DNA from 3 places in the Sphingobacterium sp. BIGb0116 genome. Region 3 is predicted to be linked to each of the others. Evidence: riboswitches for the same ligand, from Rfam matches in the RefSeq annotation. Region 3 holds a riboswitch; each other region holds the start of a gene.
The links. Region 3 has a riboswitch for thiamine pyrophosphate ahead of M2419_RS22285 (TonB-dependent receptor domain-containing protein). Riboswitches for the same ligand answer to the same signal wherever they lie in the genome.

Region 1 (4,241 bases), on a different contig from region 3:
GGGTAGGGCAGTTAAGACATTCATGGCATAACATCCTAATGCAGATATCGTTTTGGTGTCTGCTTGTATACCTGCACCACCACTACCGTCGAAGCCTGCAATGCTGAGTACAGTGGGGACGCGGTATTTTTTATCTTTTGTCATTTTAATAGTTCTTTTAGTTGTGCACTGGCAGCTCTGGGATCTTGACTTTGGCATATGGCCGAAACGACTGCAATGGAGTCTGCACCTGCATTCCAGGTCTCTTCTGCAGTTTGTAAGTTCATCCTTCCGATTGCGATCAATGGTTTTTCCGTCCTACTCCGAAGTTGTTTTAAACCCGCAATTCCCCATTCAGTAACCGTATCCACCTTTGTTTTCGTTGAAAAAATGGGACTTACACCAAGGTGGTCAACGGCGTACATTTGTTGACTTTCCAGTTGTTGCATGTCTTCTATTGACCAGCCAATAGTTAATTTATCGCCATATTTTTCACGAATAGCGAGCGGCTGGAAATCATTTTGACCCACATGTACTCCCCATGCCTCGATTTGGGCAGCGATTGCTACGGCATCATTGATCACGAGCGGAATACCATAATGATCGGTCAGTTTTTTTAAACGGATGGCTTTATCCAAAAATGTGGCCGGATCGTCAGCTTTTTCGCGCAATTGTATAAGATCGACTCCACCAATAATGGCTTCTTCGGCAACATTGAGCCAATTTTGAGGATAACAGTCCCGCTCAGAAATTACCAAATATAAAGGGTAGGGAAAAAGCGGATTAATGCGCATAGCGTTTGATCTTGAGCTTCGATTTGAGACGTTCTGCATTGAGCTGATAGAGTTCATCGTAGAGATTCAATTGCAGGGTACCCGGGCCAGCTGCTGTTTGGGCAGCGAGTTCTCCCGCTAAGCTCAAAATGGATACACCGGCAACAGCTGCTTCAAAATATTGGTCTGTAACACCTAGAAATGCACCAATAAGCGCAGTAGCGCTACAGCCAAGTCCAGTTACCTGTGTCATTAAAGGGTTGCCATTAAAAACTTCAACCCGGTATTGCTGTGAAAGGATATAGTCTACTTCTCCAGAAATACAGATAATGGAGCCGGTTTGCTCTTGCAATAATTGGCCAAATCGGAGAGCATCTTTACTTGCTGTCGTGCTGTCGACTCCTTTTGTGTTCGGTTGGTTGAAGTTGTACAGCGTCATGATTTCTGATGCATTTCCACGAATAACCGTTGGTTTGAGATCCAGTAGATTGGATAATAAATCATTGCGGAATGCTGATATCCCAGCACCAACAGGATCAAGTACCCATGGCCGTCCAATGGTATTGGCATGTTCGGTAGCAACCAGCATAGCTTCGGCAGTATCTTCACTCAAGGTGCCGATATTAATGACAAGAGCTTGTGCAATATCGACAACCTCGCGTACTTCTAATGGACTGTGTACCATCACAGGGGACGCTCCTAAGGCCAAAAGTGCGTTGGCAGTATTGTTCATCACGACTAGGTTTGTGATGTTGTGTACAAGGGGTTTTTCAACCCTCAGCTGCTCTAATAAATTGATAATTGAATCTTCCATTCTTTTTACATATGCTAAGATGTACTGTGTGGCCTTGGAGGGAAGAAGAGCGATAGCCTGTGCAGTAAAGGAATATGCTGTACAGTGGATTTTTGCTTTTCCCTACGCCGGTATAAACCGAATCAGGTTCAAAGGGACTATCTCAATTCTATACAGAATACCCCCAAAGCCAGACCAAACTTAAACAAAAAAGAGGACTTTTCATATCCGTCATTTTTCGATCACTTAGCTTGTTGAATTAATCGGCCGTATTTTGATCGGCACTAATTTCAATATACGCAGTAGGAACATAGGTGACGCGGGCAAAATTTTTGGTCAAGAGCTCTGTCTCTAAAACTTTTCCACCCTGAAACTTTAAAAACTTCTCGCGCCAAATCTCATTTTTACGAAAGAACTGATTGTCTATTTTAAGAAATTGATGTTCTTTTTCAAAGACATGGTACGCAAAATCGAGTTCTTGATCAATTCTTAATTCGCCCTCTAAACATTTGTCTGTAAACCAGAGATTTATTTGAAAGGTGTAAGGCGTGTTGTTGGTGAATTGATAGTCGCGATAATTATAAAAGACGGTAGCTCCACTACCGAATGGCAAAACACGGCCATCGTCAGGAAAAGGGTCAAAAGAGTGGTGATAACGTTCATTGACGGTGAGTGGACTATGGATAACAAGCCAATGGATGAGGTTGGATATTTGACAGATTCCACCGCCAATACCCGCTCTTGCTTCACCAAAGGATAACTCCATGCCGGGCAGATATCCTTTTTTTACAGTGGGTAGTCCAACGAGTTTACAAAATGAAAAGGTTTCCTTCGGTCTGATCAGAATGTTATTAATCTGTGCTGCTGCAATTTTTAGGTTGGTAACTTTGTTAATCTGCAGTTGCATATTATTTTCGCCCAGTTTTTTTAATAAGACAGACTGATGCTTTTTAATACGAAAGGGAAGTTTTTCAGTTGATTTAGCTGTGCTGTATTTCTTATTATCAAATAGCCAAACGGCTTTGCGCTGCACTCTTCTCGCCCATACAGCAATAAAATAGAGTATGGGATGACGTTGACTGATCAGTTTTCTTTTTCTCAATTTGACGTTTATGTATCGCTATCAAAATTAGTGCAGAAATGTGTTTTTTGCCTAATTTCGTCGAATATTTTTTTATCAAAATCAAGAATCTTATTGTCTGAGCTTAGTGCAGTTTTTCAGTTCGTTTAGTTGGTTTTCTTTGCCTGTATGTATTTCGCTGTTAACTTTCCCTCCTTGTTATATATCAAGCTTTCGTAGGCACAGTTTCCGAGATCTTTTACAATAGATTTTTGTTGTAATACACCCTCATAATAAAACTCATCAATCGTTTCGTTGGCTCGGTACGATCGCTTGATTTCGGCTGTCAGTCGATCGCTTTGATCGAAGGTTTGGCGTAGTGAGTAGTCACTTGTTTCCGGACTATCATACTGATAGCGGACGCGACTTTCTCTTTGATCATTTCTACCCGAAATCTCTTCAGTAATTCGATTCTGTTGATCATAACTGTAAATGGTCCAGTCTCTCCGTTGATATACAAAATGAATGGATTCACTTTTTATAACCTGGAGTTTACTGTTCAAGTGATAAATCATCGCCGATTCAAATGTAGGATCGTAGGAAACAATGGCATTTGGGAGATACCGGTAAATTGTACTGCTGCTCCACTTACTATTGCGAAGGTACTGTATGGAGTCGATAAGTCCGAATTGATTATAGCATCTTTTGTTGTAATAATTATTTCCCCCGGAAAGATTGTTCGATGTGATCTCTTTGCCTTCTTCATATACAGTTGTCATAATTGCACCGGATTGCACCTCATTTTCGTCCGAAAACTGCTGCATTACATAAGTGCCGTCACATATATTCTTACGCTGACTGTAATAAAGAGTAAGAGCGGGATTTGCGATAATAGCCGCTGCATATTGCCCGGATGGAATAAATTTAACTTGTGCGATTGAGTCAAAGAAATGTGAGGTATTATATTGTGCCGAAGCTTTCTTTGACGCAATTTGTGTGCTGGTGTTTAATATCGGTTTGGCTGCTGCCAGATAGGTATTACTATCGTATATGATCTTGGGTTTGGCTAATCCATCAAACAAGATCATGGCATGACGTTGCTTCAATGACAATACGTCGATAGCCCATTGGTGATTTTTAACGATGAATGTGAGTTTTTTTGCATCGGTTTTTGTGACCAATAACTTTGTTGTGCTAAAAGGTACCTGTTTGAAAATCTCAGCAGCATTTTTTTCGTGTAGACGCATGATAAAATCGGTCGATTTATCGGACTCATTGGTGACAAACAATATTGCTTGCGAAGGGCTAGCTATTGTTAGCGATTTTACTGTTTGCGATGCTGCGCTCGGACTATATAACAGCAATATCAACAACTGAATGATAATCGGATAAATGTGCAGTTTCACGTTATAATTCATTTGGGTCGATATTGCTGTTGTTGACTTTGCTATTTAATTTAATACTTCTTTCAAAAATAATAAGGTGTGCTCCCAGGCACGTTTAGCCATTACGGGGTTATATTCGGGTGACTCGGGATTCGTAAATGTGTGTCCAGAATTTGCGTAAGTGATTATTTGCCAGTCTGCTTTTCCTTCATTTAATTCCTTGACCAACCCATCGTAATCTTCTTTTGATA
Region 2 (4,241 bases), on a different contig from region 3:
ATTTTTTTGTTCAGTTAATGTTTGTCCCTGCGATATATATTGGAGTTTTTCCATAGTTTTTGTTTGCATGCTATAAAATTTTGAACTGGCTCAGGGTGCTTCCATAAAGAACCATATAAGGCAATTCCATCTGCACCTTGCTGCATCGGGATAAGACAGTTATCTTGGTTTATCCCTCCAAGGCCGATGAGACCAACAGTAAAGTTGGAGCGTGACGGGAGCTGATCCAGCCTTGCATTATGCACTCCATACCCCACTTTAGAGATGCTCGGAAATAATGGACTTAGAAAAGCATAGGCCCAACATTCATTAAGGCTATTGAATTGATCGATATCATGCACAGATGTTGAACAGATTGTTGTAGGCAGCATTTGATTTGTTGATCTATCCTTTCTATTCTTTTCGTTCATATGAATACGCGCGATTCCGAGCTCAACCGATAGGTGAGGGTGGGAATGTAGGACCAATCTATCCAGGTACGTTGAATCTATAGATTCAACGTACCTGGACATTTGTAGGTCCGTAAAATGATACTTGCGCAAATGCAGGATATCAAGTCCTTCTTTGAACAAAGCATCTATAATCCCTTTTTCAGAAGGGATCGTTTCTGCTGCTGTCAAAGCGATGATCATGAATAAATCTCTTTTCCTTGTGCGATGAATTCCTGCGATTTTTCCAGCATCCCTTGTGCGGCACTATCTCTGATTTCCTGCGTAATTTTCATCGAGCAAAATTTGGGACCGCACATGGAGCAGAAGTGAGCCACTTTGGCCGCATCTGCCGGCAATGTTTCGTCATGATATTCCCGTGCTGTATCTGGATCCAGGGAAAGGTTGAATTGATCTTCCCATCTAAATTCAAATCTCGCTTTACTCAAGGCATTATCACGGTATTGTGCACCTGGATGTCCTTTGGCCAAATCGGCCGCATGGGCAGCTAGTTTATAGGTGATTACACCGTCTTTAACGTCTTTTTTATTTGGTAAGCCCAAATGTTCTTTGGGCGTCACATAGCAAAGCATCGCACATCCATACCAACCGATCATCGCAGCTCCAATGGCTGATGTGATATGGTCATAACCTGGAGCAATATCAGTTGTTAAGGGACCCAAGGTATAAAATGGAGCTTCGTCACAACAGGCCAATTGTTTGTCCATATTCTCTTTGATCAATTGCATAGGAACATGGCCCGGACCTTCGATCATCACCTGAACATCGTGTTTCCAGGCGACCTTGGTGAGTTCGCCCAGTGTTTCGAGCTCAGCAAATTGAGCCGCATCGTTGGCGTCCGCAATGGCACCTGGACGGAGACCATCGCCAAGTGAAAAAGCAACATCATATCGCTTCATGATCTCACAGATCTCCTCAAAATGAGTATAAAGAAAGTTCTCTTTGTGGTGGAAAAGACACCATTTGGCCATGATAGATCCTCCTCTGGAGACAATGCCCGTTACTCGAGATGCCGTGAGATGGATATAACGAAGCAGTACGCCGGCGTGTATGGTAAAGTACGAAACACCCTGTTCGGCCTGTTCAATCAAGGTATCTCTGAATATTTCCCAGGTAAGGTCCTCGGCCACCCCCTTCACTTTTTCGAGCGCCTGATAGATCGGTACTGTACCGATTGGAACGGGCGAGTTACGGATAATCCATTCGCGGGTTTCGTGAATATTTTTGCCAGTGGATAGGTCCATGATGGTATCGGCTCCCCATCGACAGGCCCATACCGCTTTCTCAACTTCTTCCTCTATACTTGAACTTACAGCGCTATTGCCAATATTGGCATTAATTTTAACAAGAAAGTTGCGCCCGATAATCATGGGTTCACTTTCAGGGTGATTGATATTATTAGGGATGATTGCTCTTCCGGCAGCGATTTCCTCACGGACAAATTCTGGTGTAATAGCTTTATCATGTGTTCTAGCACCAAAGTTTTGCCCTTTATGGTGATGATCCATTCCGGGGGTGCTGGCCGTGAGCTGCTCGATACGTTGGTTTTCACGGATAGCAACGTACTCCATTTCTGGGGTAATGATGCCTTGCTTTGCATAATGTAATTGGGTGACATTCCTGCCGGCAGAGGCTACTTTTGGTTTATGACTATAGGCAAATCGGAGTTCATCCAACGTTGGATCAGAAAGGCGTTTTTGTCCATATTCAGAGCTGATGCTAGCCAGCTGTATAACATCCTGACGATCCAAGATCCACTGATCGCGAAGGCGAGGGAGGCCTTTCCGGATATCGATATGGACGGTGTCATCCGTATAAGGTCCAGAAGTATCATAGATTGTTACCGGCGGATTAATTTCTACCTCTCCATTCGTTAATTTGGTTGGACTCAAGGAGATTTGACGCATAGCGACTTGAATAGGAAATAGTTTTCCGGATACAAAAATTTTCTTTGCATTTGGAAAGGGTGATTGCGTAATTGTTTCAGCTGTCATTTTTTCTGTATTGGGTGAATTACTCGGTTGATTTTTTGGGAATGGCTATCCGCCCTGAGATGCGGTAATTAAGATAATCTGATCGTAAGGTTTAAGTGTTGTCGTAGCCCAGTCCTTTTTGGGGATGACTTTGTTGTTGATGGCTACAGCCACACCCTGAGTTTTGCCAGATAATTCCAAAAGCAACAAGCCTTCAAGTGAAGTAAGTGGGGGGTCGAAAAATCGAATCTGATGGTTTATTGTAAGTTCCATTCCTTAATTTTTTTGGTAAAACTTTAGGAATGGCTACACAAAGGCACAGCAATGCACCTTGTAGACAGCTCACTTTTCCCTACGCCAGTATGATCCGGATCAGGTTCTAAGGGTAAAATCTCAGCCTGCACGAGCAGACACCCCTAAAGTTGCGACTAAGATAAGGTTATTTTTATGAAAGTTGCAAGAATTTTATTTTGCAGACTTGGGTTTATTGCACAGGACAGTGCAGGTCAGTATGTGGGAAATATTTGATATATTAGTTTTTTGAATCAGCTAAAACAATTTAACAACCACCAAGAATAGTATCTTTTAATGCGTAGGATTTTATTGACAACACTGTTGTGTATCGCTAGCAACACTTATGCCCAACCTAAAAATAACTGCAGCGCCGTGCAGTTGACATGCGAACATTTGGTCAATCCATTGGGTATCGATGCAATCCACCCGAGACTTAGCTGGCAACTTGATGATCAACGTAAAGGTGCGGTACAACAGGCTTATCAGATCTTTTTAGGGCAAGATTCGCTGGCACTGCTGAGAGAGACCAAAGATAGCTGGGATAGTGGCAAACAGTTCAGCTCGGCTATGTTAGTGCCTTATACCGGCACACAGTTAAAGCCACAGACCAAGTACTTCTGGAGGGTTAAAGTATGGGATAAGGATGGTGTATCAACACGTTCTGAAATAGCATCTTTCGAAACAGGAATGATGGGAATGGACCTTTGGAAAGGAAAATGGATCAGCGACAATAAGGATATTCATGCGCGGGAAACGCCTTATTTTAGAACAGAATTTAAGGCAAATAAGCAGGTAAAATCTGCCCGCGCGTATATTGCCGCAGCAGGATTATATGAACTTTCCATTAATGGCCAGCGCGTTGGCGACCATCGTCTGGATCCAATGTATACTCGATTTGACCGACGCACATTGTATGTCGTGACGGACGTAACCCAGCAGCTTCAAAAAGGAGAGAACGCCATTGGCGTTGTTTTGGGGAATGGCTGGTATAATCATCAACCACTGGCCGTTTGGAACTTTGATAAAGCACCATGGCGGGCCCGGCCAACATTCTGTTTAGAACTGAAAATCGTTTATATCGATGGAACGACGGAAACCATTGTTTCGGATAAGCAGTGGAAGACAGCTTCGGGACCAATCACTTATAATAATATTTACACTGGTGAGCATTACGATGCAAGACTGGAAATACCTAACTGGGATAAACCAAAATACGATGATTCGGCCTGGCAGGCTGTTCAGTATAGAAATGCGCCATCTGCATATATCGTTTCCCAACAGATGGTACCGATTCGGCTCGTGAAGTCCTATAAGCCAAAATCAGTGACAAAGATAGACCAACGTACCTATGTGTTCGATATGGGGCAGAATATGGCCGGGATTACAAAAGTTAAAGTGAAAGGAGCTGCGGGTACTATGCTGCGTATCAAGCATGGTGAGCGGTTGTTGGCGGATGGGCATCTTGATCAGTCCAATATTGATGTTTATTATCGGGGCGATAAGGAAAAGGAGCCCTTTCAAACTG
Region 3 (4,241 bases):
TTTTTCTTCCATCGGTCAGATGGAACTTACCATGACTATAGTTTCGTTATTATAGTCATGGACGGTTCAATAAGAGCAAAAGTACAGAAGTTTTGGGGAATTAAATACTACGCTAAACGTTTTACCTTAACATCTTCATTTAGGCGCATGTGTTCCATACCTTGCAACAACACAATCCCAGGTTTTTTACCCACTTCAAGTGAGCCAAATTCATTCTCAATGTTCAACGCGATAGCACCATTGATTGTAGCCCATTGAATAGTCTGCAAGAAATCCAGATCCTCAAAGTGCGCATGCAATACCTTTAGCTCCTCCAAAATGGACAATGTATCGTTTGAAGCTAAACTGTCCGTTCCGATTACCAAACGCTGTCCGGCATTCATAAAATTCTGAACCTTTGGTAATGTTCCCTCAATATAAAGGTTGGCTTTTGGACAGAGACACCACATCACATCACGATCCATACGCTCTACAAAATCCAAATCTTTAAGAGAGGTATAGGTGTTATGAACCAACAATAATTTATTTGGATAAGGCAAATAAGGAAGATAAGACTGAATCGAATTTCTTGCCTGCGCCTTAATCGCATCAGCATTTTTTCCTATACTTTTATAAAAGTCCAAGAACTCACCCATTTTATAACGGAACAGTTTATTCTCCTCTTCACTTTCTTGATTGTGAATACTGATAATATTTGTTTCCGGAACCATCTTCTTGAATTTCTTAAAAAGGACCTTCGAACAAGAATAGGGAGCGTGCGGAGTAATGGATACATGCCCATTCCTAAACTCTTGGGTCAACGATTTAGCCTCCTTTAACTTAAAGTCAGCTTCTTCAGGTTCAATTCCGAGCACCTCCACAAATGTGTGATATAATATCTGTGAATCTTCCTTCAATTTTGAAGAATTATCAGTGTTGGCGTGATCTCCGACTGCGACAATACCATTTTCGTACATATCTCGATCGGCTTTGGCCATAGCGTCATCTATTTTTTTCATCGATGCCGACCGCGTTGTCATCACCTTACTGAGAAAGCTCGGAAGCCCCGTACCTTTAGGAACAATACCTTTCATATGCGACAATTCAATGTGGCAATGTGCATTGATAAAACCTGGAATTATCACTCCTTCATATCTCTCAACCTTCGTTTTATCTGAAGGTGTAAATGAAGTTGGGTCATAGATACCTTGAATTACCCCCTCCTCATCTACCGAAACAATACCGTCTTTTATTGGCATTGAAGTAATCGGCAGAATATAATTAGCGCTTAAATATTTTAACATTTTATCTCCTCACTATCAATTTAGTAACTAAAATTTTTTGACCTGTATGAATACATACCTCTAGTAGAAAAATTCATGCCAAGGTACCTAAAAAGAACAATAAATACCAAAAACAACAATTTGCACAAATTTTTAACCAAAAAGAAATAATACCGCAAATCCACTCTTTTCCATTTGTCATAAATTACTTCTTTATACTTCATTTCAATTTTAAATTTATATATTCGCAGCATCGAATAGGGGTGCCTTGTTTTGTCAGGAACACAAATAAAGGCTGAGATTATACCCAACAGATTAAATTCTGTACACCTGATCCAGATAATGCTGGCGTAGGGAGAGGTTAGTTAAATAGTGCGGTCATAGTAACCCCTTGCTATGATTTGTTTAACTCAAACAAAATACATTACCATGATCAAATTTTTGATTTGTAGCTCCTTAGCTACTATTTCAAGCCAAATTGCCATTGCGCAACAAAATCTGACAATTAAAGCTGTAGACAATACTAATCAGACCCCCTTACAGTATGTTTCCATATCCATAGATGGACAAGCATCCTTCGCTGGCCAATCGGACAAAAATGGACTGATTAAACTATATCGTATCAATACAGGTAAGCACCAGATCCAGGTATCTTCTCTTGGATATAAAACATGGAGCCAAAATGTGGATGTTAAAGACAATTTGGAGCTTACGGTAGCGTTAGAACCTAGTACAATTCAAATGGAAGAGGTACTTGTTCAATCTACCCGTGCCAAAAGAAATGCTCCTACAACCTTTAAAAACATCTCCAAAGAAGAAATAACGCGTAATAACCTCGGCCAGGATATTCCATTCCTTTTAAATCAGACTCCATCCGTGCAGGTCAATTCCGATGCCGGTGCAGGTATAGGTTATACCGGAATGACAATCAGGGGATCGGATAATCAACGAATCAACGTAACATTAAATGGAATCCCTTTAAATGATGCGGAGAGCATGGGTTCATTTTTTGTAAACCTTCCCGACTTTGCCTCTTCTACCGAGAGCATCCAAGTTCAGCGTGGTATTGGGACTTCGACGAATGGTGCCGGATCATTTGGAGCCTCATTAAATATTCAGTCCAATACGTTAGTCGAAACCCCTTACGCAGAGCTCAACAATTCATTTGGCTCCTACAATACCTGGAAAAATACAGTCAAGGTAGGTACCGGGCTAATTAACGACAAATTTGCCTTCAATGCCAGATTATCTCGAATCAGTAGCGATGGTTATATCGAAAGAGGTAGTTCAGACTTACAATCTTTTTATGTGGACGGAGGTTATTATGGCAAGAAACATATTTTAAAAGGAATTGTATTCTGGGGAAAAGAAAAGACATATCAAGCCTGGAATGGCGTTCCCGAACCATTGATTACTGGCGATCGATCACGCATGGATGACTATGCAGATAATGCACTCGAAATCTCGGGCGCAGAGAAGGATCGTTTCATGAACGCCGGCCGGAATTATAATCTATATACGTATCAAAATCAAACAGATAATTATACGCAGAAACATCATCAACTTCATTATACCAATATCCTGAACGACAAATTGACGCTCAATACAGCCCTACACTATACAAGAGGTTATGGTTACTATGAAGAAATGAGACCCGGAGATAAACTAAGTAAATACGGTTTGCCTAACGTCATCATTGGTAAAGATACCATACAAAAAACAGATCTCGTCCGCAGGAGATGGCTTGATAATTATTTTTATGGCATGACCTATGCCCTAAATTACAGACCGAATGATCAGCTTGAAATTACTTGGGGTGGAGCTTATAATCAATACAAAGGAAAACATTATGGCCAGGTGATTTGGGCACAATATGCATCAACAGGTTTTCTTGACGATAAATATTACTTCGGGAAATCACAAAAAAATGATTTCAGTAATTTCTTAAAGGTCGATTATAAACTAGATAAGTGGATATTAATGGCCGATATTCAATATCGGAATGTAGATTACCACATGTATGGTGATGATGATAAGGTGAAAAATTATAATTATCATCCTAAGTTTAATTTCTTAAACCCTAAAGCTGGTGCAACTTATTTGCTAAATGACCATTCAAATGTATACGCTTCTTATGCCTTTGCACAGAAAGAACCTGTTCGCAAGGATTTTATAGAGAAAAATAGCGCCTTACCCGACCCGACCCCGGAGAAAATGCAGGACATCGAATTTGGCTATCGCTTTACAAATGAAAAATTCAACATCGGATTGAATGGGTATGGCATGTTTTACAAGGATCAGTTGATCCCAACAGGTGAAATCAGTGATACTGGCTCTCCAATTCGACAAAATGTCAAAGATAGCTATAGAATGGGGCTTGAATTCGATGGATCATGGAACATCAACAAGCAGTTCAACTGGAAAGCAACAGCTAGTTTCAGCCAAAATAAAATTAAAGACTTTGAAGAGGTAATCGGTGATACAAGGATATTTTATTCGAAAACAGACATTGCTTTATCTCCGGGAACGATTTTGTCAAGTAATTTTTCTTATAGTCCGATAACATCACTTACATTCTCTCTTCTATCCAAATTTGTAGGAAGACAATATCTAGATAATTCATCTGCGAAAGAGAGAAGCATTTCCTCTTATTTTGTCAACAATCTGTTAGCAAACTATAGCTTTACAGCATTAGGTATCAAAAACATCAGTGCAACTTTACAGGTCAACAACATCTTCAACGAAAAGTACGAAGCCAATGGCTACACCTTTGGTTGGATGGAAGGTGATACCCGAAAATATTATAATTTCTATTTCCCACAAGCACCAACAAATTTCCTATTGGGCTTGAATTTCAAATTTTAGAAACAATTTATTTAAATAAAAAAACGTCTCTTTTTTCCTGAGGAAGCAAGAGACGTTTTTTATTTAATATGGTGGATAAATTGCACATTACATCGTGTTTAACAATCGGAATTT

Region 1: another riboswitch for thiamine pyrophosphate. It lies ahead of thiM (hydroxyethylthiazole kinase); the one in region 3 lies ahead of M2419_RS22285 (TonB-dependent receptor domain-containing protein).
Region 2: another riboswitch for thiamine pyrophosphate. It lies ahead of thiS (sulfur carrier protein ThiS); the one in region 3 lies ahead of M2419_RS22285 (TonB-dependent receptor domain-containing protein).

What each region holds. Positions count from the first base shown of each region.
Region 1 is NZ_JANUDT010000001.1:534,773-539,013, reverse strand. Features, by position in the region: gene thiD (bifunctional hydroxymethylpyrimidine kinase/phosphomethylpyrimidine kinase) at 1-144, opposite strand, end outside; gene thiE (thiamine phosphate synthase) at 141-773, opposite strand; gene thiM (hydroxyethylthiazole kinase) at 763-1,566, opposite strand; TPP riboswitch at 1,649-1,741, opposite strand; gene M2419_RS02535 (VanW family protein) at 1,805-2,647, opposite strand; gene M2419_RS02530 (hypothetical protein) at 2,773-4,011, opposite strand; gene M2419_RS02525 (dienelactone hydrolase family protein) at 4,057-4,241, opposite strand, start outside.
Region 2 is NZ_JANUDT010000001.1:154,943-159,183, reverse strand. Features, by position in the region: gene M2419_RS00820 (thiamine phosphate synthase) at 1-69, opposite strand, end outside; gene M2419_RS00815 (thiamine phosphate synthase) at 15-632, opposite strand; gene thiC (phosphomethylpyrimidine synthase ThiC) at 629-2,443, opposite strand; gene thiS (sulfur carrier protein ThiS) at 2,489-2,695, opposite strand; TPP riboswitch at 2,755-2,850, opposite strand; gene M2419_RS00800 (alpha-L-rhamnosidase) at 3,011-4,241, shown strand, end outside.
Region 3 is NZ_JANUDT010000010.1:180,243-184,483, forward strand. Features, by position in the region: gene M2419_RS22280 (amidohydrolase family protein) at 108-1,283, opposite strand; TPP riboswitch at 1,512-1,637, shown strand; gene M2419_RS22285 (TonB-dependent receptor domain-containing protein) at 1,692-4,127, shown strand.